4 regions of the Arthrobacter sp. StoSoilB19 genome follow, and region 1 is predicted to be linked to each of the others. Evidence: riboswitches for the same ligand, from Rfam matches in the RefSeq annotation. Region 1 holds a riboswitch; each other region holds the start of a gene.
What was found. A riboswitch is a leader RNA that binds a small molecule or an ion and turns the genes downstream of it on or off. The one in region 1 is predicted to bind S-adenosylmethionine.

Region 1 (5,000 bases):
TGGCGCGGAACCGGGCGGGGACGAGTTCGCCGGGGGCGGCGCCGCGGGCGGGGTTGGGGGCGTCGGGGTCGAAGAAGTGCGCCACCAAGGCAGCAGCCCCGTCAGGGGTGAGCCCCTCGGTTTCGTCGGCGACAATCCTGGCATGCTGCCACGACAGGTCACCGGCTGACAGGGCGCCCAGGAGCGGCGGCAGGGAACACACCCGGCGGGACTGTTCCACCAACCCGCCTGCGGCCGCGGAACTGACGGTCAGGACTCCGGCGATCTCCTCCACCGTTGACATCTCCGAAAACATGCGCTCATCCACGGGGGCGTCGGGGGCAAGCAGTGCCTGCTGGATTTCGACCGCTTCTGCCGCGTCCAGGGCTTTCACCGCGGCGAGCTGAGCCTCGACCCGGGAGACTGCCTCCAGCCGTTCCAGCCGGAGCTCGTACCGCCGCTGCAGCACATCCACGTCAGCGCCAACACCGGTCCCGGCGGCAAGGAAATGATCCTCACGGGTAAGAGCATCGAGGGCAGCAACAGAGGCAGAAACACCCTCCAACACCACCCCAACACCCGTGCCGATTCCCATACCCACATCATCCAGCGAGGCACCGACATTCAGACCTGGATCGCAGCGATGTAGGAAGCAGCCACTTAAATGAATTCGGCCGCCATCGGGTAGTGACGCCGTTGTCACCACCTGATGGCGGCCGAAGCTGATCCGGGTACTGGCCCGGTGAACCCCCTCCCGGACATTCCGGGAGGCTGGGGTGGAGCGTCAGATGGTGACGGCTCCGTTGGCGGTTTCAAACGTGACCGACAGGATGCCCGGAGTTCCATGCGGGGCGACCCACTCCACCGCCACGTCCTCAAGCGGCTTCTCCACCGGTTCACCCAGCCACTCGGTCACGCGGGACGCGGAGCCGGCGATGGTCAGGCAGCTCATCTTAAGGTTGCTGGGGTAGGCGTTGGACGGGTGCAGTGCCGGGTCGCCTTCCCACTTGAGCATGTACGGCACCTGGGGATCGGCGATAAGGCCAAGGATGCCAATCTGTTTCCAGACCAGCTCCCGGCCGTCCGGGAACTTGCGGTTGCCGTTCACCGCGGCGCGGCCAAGGCGTGCCTCGAACGGGGCGAGGTCGTCCACTTCGACGCACCAGCCCATCCAGCCGCCACCGGCCGCGGAACGGGCACGCACGGCCTGTCCGAACGGTGCCTTGTCCGAAGCCGGGTGGTCCAGGACCTCTACGACTTCCAGGTACTTGTGCCCGGCGAGCGGGATGATCATATTCCGGGTTCCGAACCGGGGGTGCACCCCGCCCTTCACTGCCTCAACGCCGAGGGCAGATGAAATACGTTCGGTAGTGGCCGCGAGGCCATCTTGTTCACAGGCGTAAGAGACGTGATCCATGCGCATGGCAACATCTTGGCACTTTGTGATCCGGCTCTCAGCTAAGGGTACCCTTACTGGAAAAGGGCCGGGAAAAGGGCCGGGAACATGGGCAAGAAGGACGACGGCGGCGTCCCCGGCCGGGTGCGGGGCGGCCCACCTGTGGCGGCTCGAAAGCCATGCAGGGCGACCTTGTTCGTCACAATGCTGTCCACGGCGACTACCCCGTTCCTAGACTGGGCGCAGGTCATGAGCGCCAGCGCCAAGCCCCGGCTCGCTGGCCGGCAACCCTCCACCCGCGGTGGGGTGCCCCGGGTGAGGACCTGGCTGTCCGGCAAGAGCCGGAAGCAAGCGCGGCCCGTACTGCCCCACGCATTCCGGGCCCATGTCATAGGAGACTGAGATGTCCAACGGATGGTCTTTCGAAACCCGCCAGATCCATGCCGGCCAGGAGCCCGACAGTGCCACAGGAGCCCGCGCGCTCCCCATTTACCAGACCACGTCCTTCGTGTTCCCCAGCGCCGAAAGCGCAGCCAACCGCTTTGCCCTCGCCGAACTTGCACCCATCTACACCCGGATCGGCAACCCCACCCAGGATGCCGTCGAACAGCGGATCGCCAGCCTTGAGGGAGGCCTGGCCGCATTGCTGCTGAGCTCTGGCCAGGCCGCCGAGACGTTCGCGGTGCTGAACATTGCGGAGGCGGGGGACCATATTGTGGCGAGCCCCAGCCTTTATGGCGGAACGTACAACCTGTTCGCCCACACCCTGAAGAAGTTCGGCATCTCGGTCACCTTCGTCCAGGATCCCGACAACCTGGACCAGTGGCGCGACGCCGTCCAGCCGAACACCAAGCTCTTTTTCGGTGAAGTGGTGTCCAATCCCCGCCAGGACGTCCTGGACATCGAAGGCATCTCCGAGGTGGCCCACCAGGCAGGCGTGCCACTGATCGTGGACAACACCCTGTCCACGCCCTACCTGATCCGCCCACTGGAGTGGGGTGCGGACATCGTGATCCACTCCGCCACCAAATACCTGGGCGGCCACGGCTCCGCAATTGCCGGCGTGATCGTGGACTCCGGCAAATTCGACTTCGGCAAGGACCCTGAACGGTTCCCCGGCTTCAACACCCCGGACCCCACCTACAACGGCCTGGTCTACGCCCGCGACCTAGGCGCCGACGGTGCGCTGGGTGCCAACCTCTCCTACATCCTCAAGGCCCGCGTCCAGCTGCTGCGCGACCTTGGCTCGGCGGTTTCCCCCTTCAACGCCTTCCTGATCTCCCAGGGCCTGGAGACGCTGAGCCTGCGGGTGGAACGCCACGTTGCCAACGCCACTGAAGTGGCGCGCTGGCTGGAAGGACGGGACGACGTCGAATCCGTCGCCTACGCCGGGTTGCCCTCCAGCCCCTGGTACGAGCGTGGCCGCAAGTACGGGCCCAAGGGAACGGGCGCCGTCGTGGCCTTCAACCTTGCCGGCGGAGCGGAGGCGGGCAAGCGCTTCGTCGACGCCCTGGAGCTGCACTCCCACGTGGCCAACATCGGCGACGTCCGCTCCCTGGTCATCCACCCGGCGTCGACCACCCACAGCCAGCTCTCGCCGGAGCAGCAAGCGGTGGCCGGGGTGAATCCGGGACTGGTCCGGCTCTCTGTTGGCCTGGAGCACATCGACGACATCCTGGCCGACCTGGAAGCGGGTTTCCGCGCTGCCAAAGACGCCCAGAGCTAAAAGCGCGCCAGGGCTGACGCCGGAAGGGCCGGCAAGCGGGGAAGTCACAACCAGTCACACTCTTGGCCTGGAGCGGGGGGTGTTTCGTACACTCGAACCAGGTCATGAGTGCCAGTGACAGCCCCGGCTTGCTGGCCGGCAACCCTCCATCCGCGGTGGGGTGCCCCGGGTGAGGACCTGGCCTGCCGGTCAGACGACGGCAGGCAAGCGCGTAGAAGAGGTCTTGCCATGACGGTTACCGTCGCCCGAACCACCATCCCCGAACACGGAATTGTCCGCTACGCCTCCATCGGAGGGCTGGAACTCGAAGCCGGGGGGCACCTCCCGGACGTCACGCTGGCCTACGAAACCTGGGGCACGCTCAACGCCGACGCCAGCAACGCCATCCTGATCGAGCACGCCCTGACCGGCAGCACCCACGTGACCCGCGGCGACACGGACGAAGAAGGCTGGTGGGAACAATTGGCCGGTCCCGGCGCTCCCGTGGACACGGACAAGTTCTTCGTGGTGTCCGTCAACATCGTGGGCGGCTGCTACGGGTCCACGGGCCCGTCGTCGGCCGCCCCGGACGGAGCCCCCTGGGGCTCCCGCTTCCCCCTGGTCACCCTGCGGGACAGCACGGTGGCAGAGGCCCGGCTGGCTGACCAGCTGGGCATCAGCAGCTGGTTCGCTGTCCTGGGCGGATCCATGGGCGGCGCCCGCGCCCTTGAATGGGCAGTGACCTACCCGGAGAGGGTGCAGCGCTGCGCCGTCATCTCCGTGGGTGCCGCGAGCACGGCGGAACAGATCGCCTTCGCGCAGGCCCAGACCCTGGCCATCCGGCAGGACCCACACTTCAACGGCGGCGACTACTACGGCGGCCCCTGCCCGGAAGCCGGGCTGGCACTTGCCCGGCGCATTGCCCACATCACCTACCGGTCCGCGGCTGAACTGGAAGGCCGCTTCGGCCGGGAACCCCAGGCGCCGGAGTCGCCCCTGAAGGGTGAGGCTCTGGCCGCCCGCGGCCGCTACCAGGTGGAAAGCTACCTGGACCACCAGGGCAGCAAGCTCGTGAAGCGCTTCGACGCCAACAGCTATATCGCCCTCACCGAGGCGCTGATGAGCCATGACATCTGCCGGGGCCGCGGAACCCTGGCCGAAACCCTGGCCAGGTCCACCGCCAGGTTCTTCGTGGCCGCCGTGGATTCGGACCGGCTGTATTTCCCGTCGCAGTCCCGTGAGCTGGCCCAGGCCCTGCCGGGGGACGTGGACGTGCACGTCATCCAGGCGCCGATCGGGCACGACGGGTTCCTGACAGAGATCGGGCAGCTGGGCAGCCAGCTCCGGAGCAGCTTCCTGGCCTAGCGCCCCGCATGTGCATTCCTGCAGATGCCTTCTGCACTAATCGGCGTTGAGGTTGCACCGCAGGCAGACCATACTCAATCGAATCCGGTGCGTTCGTGGTGTGCATCACACCCGGCCGCCATTGATTGGTCCCCGTGGTGTCGACGACGACGCCGAAGGAGTTCGCATGAGTACGGAAAGCTCCGCCGCAAGGCGCACAGAGGAAACCGACGTCAAGGCTTCAGGCCTTAAGAAAGTGGTTACGGCCTCCATGGCCGGAACCGTTGTTGAGTGGTACGAGTTCTTCCTCTACGCCTCGGCTGCCACCCTGGTGTTCGGAAAGGCCTTCTTCCCCAACGCCGGCACAGAACTGGATGGCATCATCGCCGCCTTCCTCACTTATGCCGTCGGTTTCGTGGCGCGCCCCATCGGCGGCATCGTCTTTGGCCACTTCGGCGACAAGTTCGGACGCAAGAAGCTGCTGCAGCTGAGCATCATCCTGGTAGGCGTCTCCACCTTCCTCATGGGCTGCCTGCCCACGTTCCAGCAGATCGGCTACTGGGCTCCCGCACTGCT
Region 2 (5,000 bases), 910 kb from region 1:
GAGAACCGGGTTCCGGAGAGCTTCTCAAGGGCCAGCACGTAATTCCGGGCGTTCTCCGGCAGGTCCGCCAGGGTGCGTGCCCCGGTGATGTCCTCGGTCCAGCCGTCGAAGTACTCGAAGATGGGCTTGGCGTGGTGGAACTCGGTCTGCGTCATGGGCATTTCATCGTGCCGGACGCCGTCCACGTCGTAGGCCACGCACACGGGAATCTGTTCGATGCCGGTGAGCACGTCCAGCTTGGTGACGAAGTAGTCCGTGAAGCCGTTGACGCGGGAGGCATGCCGGGCCAGGACGGCGTCGTACCAGCCGCAGCGGCGCGGGCGTCCAGTGTTGACGCCGAATTCGCCGCCGGTCTTCTGCAGGTACATGCCCATCTCGTCGAAGAGTTCCGTGGGGAACGGGCCGGCGCCAACGCGGGTGGTGTAGGCCTTGATGATGCCGATGGAGCGCGAGATGCGGGTGGGCCCGATGCCGGAGCCAACCGACGCGCCGCCGGCGGTGGGGTTGGAGGAGGTCACGAACGGGTAGGTGCCGTGGTCCACGTCCAGGAACGTAGCCTGGCCGCCTTCCATCAGGACCACCTTGCCCTCGTCCAGCGCGGTGTTCAGGACCAGGGTGCTGTCGATGACCAGCGGACGGAGCCGCTCGGCGAAGGACAGGAAGTAGTCCACGATCTCGTCCACCACAACGCTGCGGCGGTTGTAGACCTTGACCAGGAGTTCGTTCTTCTGGCGCAGCGAGCCTTCCACCTTCTGGCGGAGGATGGATTCGTCAAAGACGTCCTGGACGCGGATGCCCAGCCGGGCCACCTTGTCCATGTAGGCGGGGCCGATGCCGCGGCCGGTGGTGCCGATGGCGCGGCTGCCCAAGAAGCGTTCGGTCACTTTGTCCAGGACCTGGTGGTACGGGGCCACCAGGTGGGCGTTGGCGGAAACCCGCAGCTTCGAAGTGTCCGCACCGCGGGCCTGGAGCCCGTCGATTTCCTGGAAGAGGGCTTCGAGGTTCACCACGCAGCCGTTGCCGATGATGGGAACAGCGTTGGGGCTGAGAATGCCTGCCGGCAGCAGCTTGAGTTCGTACTTTTCACCGCCTACGACGACGGTGTGCCCGGCATTGTTGCCGCCATTGGGCTTGACGACGTAGTCAACACGGCCGCCCAAAAGGTCGGTGGCCTTGCCTTTTCCTTCGTCGCCCCACTGGGCTCCTACGATCACAATTGCTGGCATGGGATCCTCCCCCATTCGTTCGGGCTGCCCGGGTCCAGCCACCTGGTGGCGGGCCCATGCAGCGCCGTTCATGAGAATGCCCCGAACATACCGGCCTTCGCACAGCCGCAGCACGGCACGGCGAAGCAAGAGTTCCGGGGCTCTTACCACCCAAGTTTAGCCGATGGGGCACTTTGTCCACTGTTGTGGCCCGCCGCGGCCCTTTCGCAAATATGGGCCGCGGCGGGCGCCGGGCCTCCTACTCGTCCTCGGCCTCCCCCGCGGGCCGGGACGTCTGCTCGGCGAGCGTGTCCCAGAAGGAGGTGTCGGCGTCGGCAATGGATCCATCCGCGATGGCCGCGGCGGTGGACGCCAGCGTGGTGACCGTCTGCTTGATCAGGTAACCATTGCTCCGCTGCCCCAGCGCGTAACCATCCAGGTAGTGGTCGGACATGCCGCGCATCTCGAAAAGCAGGGTGGCAATGCCGTATTCCACGGAGATGCCGTTGCGGCTGATGGTCTCGGCGCTGCCGCCCTGGTACCTGCCCAGGTGGCCCCAGCCGGTGGAGTCAACGTTGTTGAAGACAACGGCGCCGAGCCGCTTTGATTTCTCGACGACGGCGGGGTCGGCGTTCGGGGTGGTGGGGTACAGGATGGAGCCGGAAACCAGCTTGCCGTCGCGCTCGGCGCGGGTGCCCTGGTGGTGCAGGTCGATCATGTAGTCAATGCGGTACTTGCGCATCACGTTGTTGTGCAGCGCCTGGGTCTCCGGCTGGACCTTGGCCACATGGTCCCGGTTCAGGTCCACGCCTTCCGCGTTGTAGCGGGTGAGGTGGCGGTCCCCTCTGGCAAGGTAGTCGTCCAGGGAGAAGTTGACATCCCCCATGGCACCGTCCCCGTTGAGCATGGGCACGATGAGGATGTTCACGCCGTCCAGGATGCCTGCCGACTTGCCCGTGCCCAGGTGCTTGACGAACTCGAGGGCACCCTCGGTGGTGAGCTGTTCATTGCCGTGCTGCTGGGTCAAATACAGGATGGTGGGCTTGGCCGGGTCCGATATGTACTTGACCAGGTGGATGTCGCGGCCTTTGACGGTCTGGCCGATGACCTCCAGCTCCATGGCGGGCTGGCGCGCATCCTGGTCCTTCAGGAACGAGACCATCTGGTCGTAGGTGGCCAGCTTCGACGTGGTGATCTGGCCGTTGCCGTCGTAGGAAGGCCCTTCGCCTACGGCGCCGGCCAGGGGCGCCGGACCTGCTGCGACGGCGAGCGCGAGGGCTCCGCTAACGGCAAGGGTCCTGAGGGATTTCGTCACAGTTACCTCTTTCGAGTGCTCGGGTGGCATCCGCCGCTCCGTCGCAGCGGAGGCATGTGACATTCACACAACCAAGCTTAACGAAACCTGTCAATATGCTGGACAAACGCTGTAAGTACGTTCCGGTCCTGCCGCCGGCGGCCGGCCGGACATGCCCACGACATAAAGCGGTGCGGATTTGCGCGGCTCCACGCGCGTCGATTTATCTGAGAGTGGACCATCCGGAGCGGCCGAGAGACCTGGCTCAATGACGCCGCAGCAACCACGTCCCGGCAGACTCCTGCCGGCCGAAGGTGCTACTGCCAGGACCGATGGAAAGGAAGATTCCAGCATGTCCCAGAACACCGACCATATCCGCGTGACCCACGCCGGTTCATTGCCCCGCACCCCTGAACTCATTGCGGCCAACGCCGCCAAGGAAGCCGACGGCATCACGCCGGAATTCCTGGAACTCCTCGAAGCCTCCGTAGTGGACGTGGTGCAGCGCCAGAAGGACCTTGGCATCGACATCCCCAACGACGGCGAGTACGGGCACACCATGTCCAGCTCGGTGGATTACGGGGCGTGGTGGAATTACTCCTTCGCCCGGCTCGGGGGCCTTGAGCCAACCACCGTGGACCGCTGGGCCGAGTCCGGCGTCCGCCGCTCGTCCCCCGGCAACGTTGTCCTGACCTCGTTCCCGGACCGGCGCGACCGGCAGGCCTTCAACGAGGCCTACAGCGATCCCGCATCCGGCATCCTCACCCACCGCAAGAGCGTTGCCCAGCCCAAGATCGCCGGACCGCTGACCTACACGGGCCAGGACCTGGTGGCCTCGGACATCCGGAACCTGAAGACCGGGCTCGCCGCCGCAGGCCTCACGGATGGCTTCGTGGCCTCCCTCTCCCCCGGCTCATGCGCGCGGGTAGCCAACGACTACTACAAGAACGACGAGGAACTCGTCTACGCCTGCGCTGATGCCATGCGGGAGGAATACAAGGCCATCATCGAGGCCGGCCTTACGGTGCAGCTCGATGATCCGTCCCTGGCCGAAAGCTGGGACCAGATCAATCCCGAGCCATCCCTGGACGATTACCTGAAGTTCATCCAACTGCGCGTCGAAGCGACCAACTGGGCGCTGCGCGGCCTGCCGCAGGAACAGATCCGGCTGCACGTGTGCTGGGGATCCTGGCACGGCCCACACACCACGGACATCCCGTTCGCCGACATCATCGGCTCTGTGCTTCAGGTCAACGCCGGCGCCTATTCCTTTGAAGCGGCAAACGTCCGCCACGAACACGAATGGCGGGTGTGGGAGGACACAAAGCTCCCCGAGGGCAAGGTGATCATCCCGGGCGTTGTTTCGCATGCCACCAATGTGGTGGAGCACCCGGACCTGGTGGCGGACCGGATCGTCCGCTTTGCGGACCTCGTGGGCCGCGGGAACGTCATTGCCTCCACCGACTGTGGCCTGGGCGGCAGGGTGCACCCGCAGATCGCCTTCGCCAAGCTGGAGGCACTGGGTGAGGGTGCCCGCCGCGCCTCGAAGCGCCTCTTCTAGCCGCTCCCGCACCGACGCGCCGGCTGTGCCTTCCATCACCGGAAGGGGCGGCCGGCGTTTCGCTTGCCTGGGCTTGCTAAACTGGAGTAGGCCGACCAGGAGTTGGTCCACCCCAATCAACCGCCACTGATGTGCCGTGCCGCCGTGCGCCCATGTCCGTGGCGGCAGCAACGCCAATCCCCGCAGGAGATCCAGCACTTCATGACAGCCCTGGCACCCGAAACATTCCACGAACAGCTCATGAGCCGCCGCTACGAACCCAGCGTTGCCGCCGTCAACGAACTGTGTGATTCCCTGCAGGAGGCCAAGCCCGGAACCGTGGTGCCCTACGTGGACCCCATGCACGACGTGGAGGAATGCCGCATCATCAGCCTGTTCTCCAACATCGGCGAGGTGGATCCGTCCGGGTTCATCACCCCCGGCGACCAGGACGCTGTTACCCGCATGCTGGGGATCCAGTGGAAGCTTGGCCTGCGCCCGGAGTTCGTCATGCCGTGGAACGTCCACCCTTGGCACGTCCCGGGCGAAGCCAACGGCAAGTTCACTCCGGACCAGATCCAGTCAGGCCTGAAGCCCCTGCTGAAGTTCCTGGCCCTGGTCCCCCGCGCCTCGGTGATCGTGGCGCATGGCACCGAAGCCAACCGCCTGGCCAACCTGCTGTTGAAGACCGAGGTGCCCCTCCTCTGGCGCCGCGGCCTGAAGACCTACAAGGTCCGCTCGCTGAGCGGCCGCGCCTTCGCCGGTTCCCCGGCCCGCCAGGAGGAGTACCTGGAGGACATGCGCACTGCCTATGCAGACGCCATGGCCCGCACGGGTATTGCCAAACCTTAAGACCTGCGCCGCTCAGCCTGTGGCATCGGACTCGGTAAACGAAATTCCCGGTGCCGATTCGTCTTCGGCTTCAACCCAGGTGGTGAAGTCGGCGTACGACATCCACGAG
Region 3 (5,000 bases), 1.8 Mb from region 1:
CACGCTGTGATGCTGCGCCGATGGTAGCCCGCAACCAGCCCAAGCACGAAAAGCACCTGCCACACCAGCAGCGGGAAGGAGTCCTCAAACTGCGAGGGCAGGATCCGGAACCTGGTCATGGCACCTGCCGCATACACGGCAACCGACACCGCCACGACCCAGATGGCCTTTCCGCGGTTCAGCGCCGCGAGGATCAGCGGGCTGACCAGCAACAGCACCACATAGAGCCCCATGACATTGAACTGCCAGGGACCGAACTGCAGCAGCACGATGGCCGGAAGCACCTGGGGCGGGACGGGGAACTGGAACAGCGATGACATGCCCGCATAGAGGTCGTAGGTCCGGCCGGCCCCGTTGTGCCCGGCGCCACCGGTCCCCTGGTCCACGAACGTGGTCAGGGCCTCGGTGTGGAAGAACGGGAGCAGGGACAGAAGGAAGACGCCGATCAGCACGGCCAGCGCCGTCAGGTAGAGCTTGCCGGCGCGGCGGGTCGTGAGGTCGACCACCTGCCCGAAGTCCTCCCTGGCCTTGGGTCCGTACACCATGCCCACCACCAGTCCGGAGAACAGGACGAACAGTTCCGCACCCGACACGAAGCCCACGGCCTCCTGGGTGAGCAGCTGGAACAGCGATGCCATGCCCAGGTGGTTCACCACCACAAAGACGATGGCCATCCCGCGCAGCAGATCGATGCGCGAGTCCCTGGCGGAGGGATCCTGGTAGCCCCAGGCCGTGGCTGCGTTGATCCGGCGGGGTATCTGCCACAGGGCCACCAGGAGGATGGCCATGGCGGCGGCAACAGTCCAGGCGGCAGCCCCGGAGAGCGTGTTGGCCCGGACGTAGGTGCTCCCGGATGCCACGTCGGTGACCGGCCCGGTGACCATTGGCGATGCCTTCAGCCTGTCCAGGGCCGCTTTGGCGATGCCCGCCTGTCCCGTGAGCAGCCAGCTGATGCTCGCCACGCCGGTATCCCTGGTGCTGGTGCGCTCGTCCCAGACAACGGCGGCCGTCCCGGCAAAAGCTGGGGAAGTGGCAGTTCCCACCACCTGGTCCCACCAGCCCGCCTTGATGTCCGCCTCCTGCGCGCCGCCGGACGCGGGGCTGTAGAAAGCAGAGGTCTGGAGGAGGAACGGCTTGTTGCGCCCCTCGGAATAGGTGCCGTAGAAGTTTTCGCCGCCGGAGGCCGTCAGCATGTCCTGGAGCTCGCCGGCCCTCGGCTGGGAGTTGACGGCGGGGCCGCCGGCCGTGTCGTCGTGATAGGCGGCCAGCCCCGCCCAGTCCACTGCGTCGTCGCCCGGGTAGTAAGGGGCGTAGGCGCTGTCGCTTGAGTTCCAGGCCCCGTCGCCGTTCGTGTCCAGGAGGGAAAAGCCTTCGGTTCCGGGCTGCGGGGCATCCCGGTTGCGGTCAAAGGGGTAGTCCTTGCCCAGGTAAGGCGCCCACACCAAGGTGGCCCGGCCGCCGTCGTACTTCTTGAACGCTGCCGCCACAGCCCTGAAGGCCTGCCGGTACGCGGCGGGCTGCTGGCCCCAGGCCACCCAGCTTGCATTCATGTCCGGGGCGAACCGGATCAGCAACTGCCCCTTGAACCCGGACGTAAGGTCGCGCACCTGCGCTGCGAATGCTTCCGCTTCCGCGGTGCCGAGCTGGTCCAGGGGCACTGACGGCTTCACCGTGAGCAGGGCGTGGGCGCCTAGGGACGCGGCCTGCTGAAGGAAGCCGTCAAGGTCGTTCCGTTCCGCATCGCGGTAGGGGATGGTGATGTCGTGGCCGAAGACGGCCGGACTGGCACCAAGCCGGCCGCTGAAACCTGCGGCGGTGTCCTCGCCCCACTCGAGCACCGCGCCCAGCCAGGGCTTTCCCTTTTCCGGCGCAACGTCCGCCGCATGCGCCGGCGCAGCCGCCAGCAGGGCCAGGAGGCTGACGAGGGCCGCGGCCAGGAACGCCCCGATGGACGGCCGGCGGGTCCCCCGGATGGCGGCCTGGTGGCGCGATGTGTTTGCCCGCATGCTGACAGGACCCCCGGTGCTCATTGCTGTGACGACGGGGCGGCGCCCCGGTAAGAACTTTATCGGCCCTGCGGCCCCGGGCGGCACGTGGCCGGCCGCCCACCTGCGGCGATGTCCGCCGTCGCGCTTTCCTTCAACCCCGCGCCTCCCTTCAGCGCTGCTCAATTACGGAACATGACGACGGCGGCGGTGCGGCTTGGCGCGGCAGATGTTACGTTTTTGGGGAGTAATGAGTACCGGTGTGAAGCCCTGACTGGCCGGTCGGCAACCCTCCCTTTCGCGGCGGGGTGCCTCAGGTGAATACTCGGCATATCGACCGATTCGAGCTGCAAGCGTGAAAGAAGGAGATCCGTCGTGTCTGACGCACCTGCCCCTGACGAAAAATTGTCCTACCGCCTGATCACCGGCCCGGATGACCGTTCATTCTGCGAGCGGATCTCCACGGCCCTGGCCGACGGCTATGTGCTGCACGGCAGCCCGGCAGCCACCTTCAACGGCACCAGCGTGATCGTGGCGCAGGCAGTGGTCCTTCCGGCGGCAATCGCCTCGGCCGATGCCGCGGTTGCCACCGCAGTGGATGAACTGGACGCCGAATTTGAAGGCGAGTTCGACGGCGAGGGCCACGCATGAGCTACGCGGGAGACCTCACGCCCCAGGAAGCATGGGAGAAGCTGGAACAGGGCGCCATCCTGGTGGACGTCCGCACCGAGGGCGAATGGGCCCACATCGGCATTCCGGACACCAAGGCCACGGACAACGACCCCCTCTTCATCCAGTGGACCTTCCCCGGCGGCATCCCCAACCCCGACTTCATCAACGACCTCAGCCAGCAGGCGCCCGAGGACCGTTCAACCGAACTGGTGTTCCTGTGCCGCTCCGGCCAGCGGTCCATCGCGGCAGCCATCGCGGCCACCCGGGCCGGCTTCACCTCCTACAACGTGCTGGAGGGCTTTGAAGGCGAGCCGGACCGCTATGGCGAACGCACCGTCAACGGCTGGAAAAACCGCGGCCTTCCCACCAACCTCGGAAAGAACTAAGTGACCTTCAACCAAGACGCCCCCGGCTGGAACCCCGACACCCAGGCTGTCCGTGGCGGGCTGGACCGCACCAACTTCCAGGAAACGTCCGAGGCCATCTTCCTGAACTCCGGCTTCGTCTACGAATCCGCGGCAGCAGCTGAACGCGCCTTCACCGGCGAGGACGAACGCTTTGTCTACTCCCGCTACGGAAACCCGTCCGTGGCCACCTTCCAGGAGCGGCTCCGGCTGCTGGAAGGCACCGAAGCCTGCTTCGCGACGGCGTCGGGCATGTCCGCGGTGTTCACCGCGCTTGGTGCCCTGCTGGCTGCCGGCGACCGGGTGGTGGCCGCCCGGTCGCTGTTCGGTTCGTGCTTCGTGATTTTGAACGAGATCCTTCCCCGGTGGGGCGTGGAGACCGTCTTCGTGGACGGGCCGGACCTGGACCAGTGGCGCGAGGCCCTCTCCAAGCCCACCACCGCCGTCTTCTTCGAATCCCCGTCCAACCCGATGCAGGAGATCGTGGACATCGCCGCGGTCAGCGAACTTGCGCATGCCGCCGGCGCCAAGGTGGTGGCGGACAACGTCTTCGCCACTCCCCTGCTGCAGCGCTGCGGTGACCTGGGCGCCGACGTCATCGTCTACTCCGGCACCAAGCACATCGACGGCCAGGGCAGGGTCATGGGCGGCGCCATCCTGGGCACCAAGGAGTTCATCGACGGTCCCGTAAAACAGCTCATGCGCCACACCGGGCCCGCACTCTCGGCGTTCAACGCCTGGGTCCTGACCAAGGGCCTGGAGACCATGAGTCTGCGCGTGAACCATTCCTCCGCCACGGCGCTCCGGCTCGCAGAGTGGCTGGAAGAACAGCCCGCCGTGAGCTGGGTGAAGTACCCGCTGCTCAAGTCCCACCCGCAGTACGACCTGGCGGCACGGCAGATGAGCGCCGGCGGTACGGTCCTCACGCTTGAGCTGGCTCCCTCCGGCGGGCGCTCCGGCAAGGAAGCGGCCTTCGCACTGCTGGACGGGCTGCGCATCATCGACATCTCCAACAACCTTGGTGATTCGAAGTCCCTGATCACGCACCCCGCCACCACCACGCACCGCGCCATGGGGCCGGAAGGGCGCGCCGCCATTGGGCTCAGTGACGGCGTGGTGCGGCTCTCGGTAGGGCTCGAGGACCCGGAGGACCTCCTCCGCGACCTGGAACAGGCACTCAAGCAGATCTAGCCGCGCGGGAAGCCCTAGCTCCTCTGGGTCCGGGCGACGCGCTTCCTCCTTTCGATGCGCAGATTCCCTGGCGCGCACCAAATATGGGCCGCGAGGAGGAATCTGCGCGTCGGGAATGGATATGCGCGTCGAAGGTCAGCTCTGGCGGACCCGCAGCAGTTCGGGCGTGCCCTCCACGTCAGCAAGGTCCAGGGCATCCCGCATGGTCACGTTGACGGCCTGCCGCACCACGGCGCCGAACCCCATGTCCTCCGGGGGCGGTCCCGCCACCGCCTTGTCCCGGGCGCGGCGCTGTTCGGCGGCTCCCGTTCCGCGGGCGATGATGTCCTCCACCCCCTGCCGTGCCAGTGCCAGCTCCCCCTGTTCGGACAGGACGGGAGCCAGGTAATCCACCAGGGACCGGACCACGTCCGCGGCCGGTGCGGGCCGGAAATTCCCAAAATCCAGGAGTTCACCGCTTAGCCCGGCGCTGCTGGCCTGCCACGAGGCCATCCGGAGGAGGACGGTGGGAACCGGCGCAGGATCCACGTCGGCCTGCCATTCCCTGCTGGCGGATTCCACCAGCGCCCGAACCAGCACGGCAATGAGCGCTGCATCCTCGGCACGAAGGCAGACGTCCGCCACGCGAACCTCGACGGTGGGGTGGTTGCGGGACAGCCGGGCGTCGAAGTACAGCATGCCCTCATCGAGCATGACGCCGCTTTCCAGCAGCCGCGTCACCACGCGCCGGTAGGCAGGGTACGTCCCG
Region 4 (5,000 bases), 1.3 Mb from region 1:
GCATGCTGGCCCAGGGAGAAGGGTCCGCCGCCGGACCGGAAGGGCGCGGCAGTGGCGCGGAGCACTGATTCCTGGGACGAATCGGACGTTCGGATCCGTCCCAGCAAGAAGGGCTCCCGGCCGCGCACCAAAGACCGCCCCAGCCACGACGACGCCGTGACCGGACGGATCATCACGGTGGACCGCGGGCGGTACACCGCGGTAGTGGACGAGGACTCGGAGAATGAGCGCGTTGTCATTGCCGCGCGCGCCCGGGAACTTCGGCGCTCGCCCGTTGTGGCAGGCGACTTCGTCTCGCTCGTGGGGGACGTCTCCGGCGCGCCGGACACGCTTGCCCGGCTGGTGAAGATCCAGGACCGCCACACCCTCCTGCGCCGCAGCGCCGACGACACCGACCCCGTTGAGCGCGCGGTGGTGGCCAACGCCGACCAACTGGTGATCGTGGTGGCTGCCGCCAACCCGGAACCCCGCACGGGGTTCATCGACCGCGCGCTCGTGGCCGCATACGACGCCGGAATCGAACCCATCCTGCTGGTCACCAAGGCCGACGTCAAAGACCCCGCGGACCTGCTTTCCAACTACACGCACCTGGACTTCCCGGTGATCATCAGCAAGACGGCGGATGCGCAGGCGTCGGGAATCGATGCCCGGTCCGATGACGGGCTCTCGGCGCGGCTGGACAGCGCCGCAGTGGCGGCGCTGCGGGACCATCTCGATGGCAAGGTCACCGTTATGCTGGGGCACTCCGGCGTCGGCAAGTCCACCATGGTGAACGCCCTGACCGGCGCCGAGCGGGCCACCGGCGGCGTGAATGCCGTGACCGGGCGCGGCCGCCACACGTCGTCGTCGGCCCTTGCCTTGCGGTTGGCGGACGCGCCTCCCGGCAGCTGGATCATCGATACCCCCGGCATCCGTTCCTTTGGCCTGGCCCACGTGGACCCTGACCGCATCCTGCGCTCCTTCCCGGACCTCTCCCCCGGCATCGAGAACTGCGAACGGGGCTGCAAGCACACCGCAACCGCAGTGAACTGCGGCCTCGACGACTGGGTGGCAGGCGGACACGCAGGTCCCACCGGCGCGGCCCGGCTGGCCTCGCTGCGGCGCCTGCTTGGTACGGACCCGAGGATGGAAGCACAGGAAACCAAGGAGCTCGGCAGCGTCAACTGACGCGTTCTCCCGGCAGAACCGTCCACAGACGGTAGTTTGGAACCATGATCCAACCCGCTTCGAGCTACAACGATGACCTGCGCCTGGCCCATGTCCTGGCCGACTCCGTGGATGACCAGACCATGAGCCGCTTCAAGGCCCTGGACCTCCACGTTGAGACCAAGCCGGACCTGACGCCGGTCACCGACGCGGACAAGGCCGCCGAGGAAGCCATCCGGGGCCAGCTCTCCCGTTCACGCCCCCGCGACGCCGTCCTGGGCGAGGAATTCGGCAGCACCGGCCACGGTTCCCGGCGCTGGATCATCGACCCCATTGACGGAACCAAGAACTTTGTCCGCGGCGTTCCCGTATGGGCCACGCTGATCGCCCTCGTGGATGAGGGCGAACCGGTGGTGGGCGTCGTCAGCGCCCCGGCCCTGGGCAAGCGCTGGTGGGCGGCGAAAGGCATGGGCGCGTACATGGGCAGGTCCCTTGCCGCCGCCACCCGCCTCCGCGTGTCCAACGTGTCGAAGCTTTCCGACGCCTCCCTCTCCTACTCCAGCCTGGGCGGGTGGAAGGAACGCGGAAACCTTGACGAGTTCCTCGGCCTTACCGAGGACGTTTGGCGGACCCGGGCCTACGGGGATTTCTGGTCGTATTGCATGGTGGCCGAGGGCTCCGTGGACATCGCCTGCGAACCCGAGCTGAACCTCTATGACATGGCTGCCCTGGTGCCGATCGTGGTGGAGGCCGGCGGCCGGTTCACATCCCTGGAAGGCGAGGACGGCCCGTTCGGCGGGAACGCCCTGGCCACGAACTCAATCCTGCACTCGGAGGTCCTGCACCGATTGAACCCGTACCTGGACGATCTGCTGTAACTCACGCGCTTTCCACGTTTGAACGAATAATGCGACGCCGGACACCTCCCAAGGCAGGTGCCCGGCGTCGTTTATTCGGGGGCGCGTAACAAAGCCCTTAACAATTGCCGCGGCTTCAGTCCTGGCCGCCCCATGTCCTACGCTTTTATGCAGGTCACGAGTGCCAGCGCAAAACCCCGGTTTGCTGGCCGGCAACCCTCCATTCGCGGTGGGGTGCCCCGGGTGACGACCAGGCCGGTCCGGAGCGGATGCGGCAAGCGCGGATTCCACTATGCCGGAGTCCTGTACCAAGTGAGGTCTCTGTGACAACTGCCACCGTCTCCCCCCAGCCCGTCATTGCCGAAGCTGCCGTCCCCCAAGCACGCCACGCCGCAGCCGGCCGGCCGCTCGCTGCCGTCACCGGCGCCGAAATCCAGGCGCCCCTGATTTCAGGCGGCCACGTGCGGTACGCCAACCTCGATTACGGCGCCTCCGCCCCGGCACTGTCCGTAGTATCGGCTTACCTGAATGAGATCCTCCCCTACTACGCCAGCGTCCACCGCGGGGCAGGATACGCATCCCAGATCAGCACCTCCGTGTACGAGAACGCGCGCAGCATCGTCAGGGATTTCGTGGGCGGCCGCCCGGATGATTCGGTCATCTTCACCCGCAACACGACGGATTCGCTGAACCTGCTGGCCGGCTGCCTTCCCGTGACCGATGGCCGCCACGACGGCGAAGTGCTGTACCTGGACATCGAACACCACGCCAATCTCCTGCCGTGGCAGGGCGTCCCGCACCGCAGCATCGTCGCCGCCGACACCATCACCGGCACCCTTGAGGCCGTACGTGCCGAGCTTGGACAGGGCGGTGTCAGCTTGGTCGCGGTCACCGGGGCCTCCAACGTGACCGGCGAAATCCTCCCCATCCGGGCGCTGGCCGCGCTGGCCCACGAACATGGCGCACGGATCGTGGTGGATGCGGCCCAGCTCGCGCCGCACCGCCGCATAGACATCAGCGCGGATGACGTCGACTACCTCGCCTTCTCAGGCCACAAGCTGTACGCGCCCTTCGGCGCCGGCGTCCTGGTGGGGCGCCCGGACTGGCTGGACGCCGGCGTCCCGCACCTCGCCGGCGGCGGCGCCGTCAAGGAAGCCAGGCTCGACGGCGTCAGCTGGGCCACCGGCCCGGCCCGCCATGAGGGGGGCTCGCCGAACGTCCTGGGGGCCGCCACGCTGGCCCGCGCCACCCAGGTCATTGCCGGCCTGGACCAGGAACGCTGGCACGCCCACGAGTCCGCCATCCGCTCCTTCCTGGTGGAGGGACTCCAGCGGATCGACGGCGTCACGGTTCACCAGATCTTCAAGGACACCAACCCCGAAACGGACACCATCGGGGTGGTCAACTTCTCCGTCGAGGGTTACGACGCAGGACTGGTGGCGGCGTACCTTTCGGCAGAGCATGGCGTGGGCCTGCGTGACGGGCGCTTCTGCGCCCATCCCCTGCTGAAGCGCCTGGGCCTGCCGTCCGGTTCCCTCCGCGCCAGCTTCGGCGTCGGTTCGCGCCTGGAAGATGCCGAGCGCCTGCTGGCCGGCATCCAGGCGCTCCGGAGCAACGGGCTGGGCTGGGACTACGTGGTGGACGCAGGCCGCTGGGTCCCTGCCAACGACACCCGCACCTACCCGCACTGGGCGCCCAACACCCCTGGAACAGCCGGCGCAGCGCCCTGCATCGACGACTGACGCCGGAGACCGGCCACTCCTGTTTCAGCCGGCTGACCGTGCGTCAGGGGAATGCGGTAAATTCGAAAGGTACCGCAGGACGTCAGCTGAAGGAGGCCACGCGTGGTTCGGGGTGGCCCCAAGCTTGATCACGGGCGGCGCAGGGAACTGGGCCGGAGCTTCCAGGACGGCGGCAGGCACTACCAGCGCGTCCGGCCCGGCTACCCTGAGGAGTCCGCCCGGTGGCTGGTGCCCGCCGACGCCCATGAAGCCCTCGACGTTGGTGCCGGTACCGGAAAGTTCACCGCGCTGCTGCTGGACATGGGGCTGGACGTCACGGCCGTGGACCCCTCGGCGGACATGCTCGCCCAGCTCACGGAACACTACCCGGCTGCCACGGCGATGCCGGGGACTGCCGAGGCGACAGGCCTGCCCGACGCCAGCTTCGACGTCGTCACCGTAGCCCAGGCGTGGCACTGGTGCGACGCCCTGGCGGCAAGCACCGAACTGGCCCGCGTGCTGCGCCCGCACGGAACCCTCGGCCTGGTGTGGAACCAGCTGGACACCTCAGTGCCCTGGGTGCACCGGCTCTCCCGGATCATGCACGCAGGCGACGTCTACCGGCCGGGGCACAAGCCCGTCATCGGCCCGGAGTTCCAGGGGCTCGAAGGGCATGTCACCCACTGGCAGGACACAGTGGACACCACGGACCTGATGGAACTCACTAAATCCCGCAGCTACTACCTCCGGGCCGGCGAGTCAACGCGGGCCAAGGTCCTGGCCAACCTGGACTGGTACCTGCACGAACACCTTGCCTACACCCCTGACCAGGAAATCGACCTTCCCTACCTCACCCTGGCTTGGCGGGCCGTCAAGGCATGACGGCGCATCCCGTATGGCGCCTGCAGAGCCGGTAGGCTTGGATTCGTGAAGACCAGCGCGCCCTCCTCCTCGATCGAGGATTACGTCAAGGTCATTTATTCCTTTACCGAATGGCAGGACAAGCCCATCACGTCCTCCCAGCTCGCACAGCGGCTGGGGGTGGCAAATTCCTCGGTGTCGGAAATGGTCCGCAAACTCAAGGACCAGGGCCTGGTGGACCACAAGCCCTACAGCGCCGTCACGCTGACCGAGGCCGGCCTGCGGCTGGCGCTGTCCATGGTCCGGCGCCACCGGCTGATCGAGACATACCTTGTCCAGCGGCTCGGATACAGCTGGGACGAAGTCCACGATGAGGCTGAACAACTCGAACACGCCGTGTCGGACACGTTCATCG

Region 2: it holds a riboswitch for S-adenosylmethionine, as region 1 does, so the genes downstream of both, LDO86_RS02730 (cobalamin-independent methionine synthase II family protein) here and LDO86_RS06750 (bifunctional o-acetylhomoserine/o-acetylserine sulfhydrylase) in region 1, are expected to answer to the same signal.
Region 3: it holds a riboswitch for S-adenosylmethionine, as region 1 does, so the genes downstream of both, LDO86_RS18605 (DUF1737 domain-containing protein) here and LDO86_RS06750 (bifunctional o-acetylhomoserine/o-acetylserine sulfhydrylase) in region 1, are expected to answer to the same signal.
Region 4: it holds a riboswitch for S-adenosylmethionine, as region 1 does, so the genes downstream of both, LDO86_RS12660 (aminotransferase class V-fold PLP-dependent enzyme) here and LDO86_RS06750 (bifunctional o-acetylhomoserine/o-acetylserine sulfhydrylase) in region 1, are expected to answer to the same signal.

Annotation. Positions count from the first base shown of each region.
Region 1 covers NZ_AP024650.1:1,472,552-1,477,551, forward strand. Annotated here, with positions in the region: gene LDO86_RS06740 (HNH endonuclease signature motif containing protein) at 1-574, opposite strand, end outside; gene LDO86_RS06745 (VOC family protein) at 764-1,402, opposite strand; SAM riboswitch class IV at 1,621-1,735, shown strand; gene LDO86_RS06750 (bifunctional o-acetylhomoserine/o-acetylserine sulfhydrylase) at 1,779-3,101, shown strand; SAM riboswitch class IV at 3,202-3,317, shown strand; gene LDO86_RS06755 (homoserine O-acetyltransferase) at 3,330-4,445, shown strand; gene LDO86_RS06760 (MFS transporter) at 4,612-5,000, shown strand, end outside.
Region 2 covers NZ_AP024650.1:560,979-565,978, reverse strand. Annotated here, with positions in the region: gene LDO86_RS02740 (adenylosuccinate synthase) at 1-1,226, opposite strand, end outside; gene LDO86_RS02735 (M14 family zinc carboxypeptidase) at 1,465-2,550, opposite strand; SAM riboswitch class I at 2,735-2,838, shown strand; gene LDO86_RS02730 (cobalamin-independent methionine synthase II family protein) at 2,852-4,060, shown strand; gene LDO86_RS02725 (uracil-DNA glycosylase) at 4,262-4,891, shown strand; gene LDO86_RS02720 (hypothetical protein) at 4,904-5,000, opposite strand, start outside.
Region 3 covers NZ_AP024650.1:4,020,478-4,025,477, forward strand. Annotated here, with positions in the region: gene opgC (OpgC domain-containing protein) at 1-2,006, opposite strand, end outside; SAM riboswitch class IV at 2,232-2,347, shown strand; gene LDO86_RS18605 (DUF1737 domain-containing protein) at 2,361-2,636, shown strand; gene LDO86_RS18610 (rhodanese-like domain-containing protein) at 2,633-3,043, shown strand; gene LDO86_RS18615 (O-succinylhomoserine sulfhydrylase) at 3,044-4,252, shown strand; gene LDO86_RS18620 (glutamate--cysteine ligase) at 4,388-5,000, opposite strand, start outside.
Region 4 covers NZ_AP024650.1:2,753,651-2,758,650, forward strand. Annotated here, with positions in the region: gene aroA (3-phosphoshikimate 1-carboxyvinyltransferase) at 1-68, shown strand, start outside; gene rsgA (ribosome small subunit-dependent GTPase A) at 52-1,167, shown strand; gene hisN (histidinol-phosphatase) at 1,212-2,024, shown strand; SAM riboswitch class IV at 2,177-2,290, shown strand; gene LDO86_RS12660 (aminotransferase class V-fold PLP-dependent enzyme) at 2,327-3,745, shown strand; gene LDO86_RS12665 (class I SAM-dependent methyltransferase) at 3,848-4,606, shown strand; gene LDO86_RS12670 (metal-dependent transcriptional regulator) at 4,652-5,000, shown strand, end outside.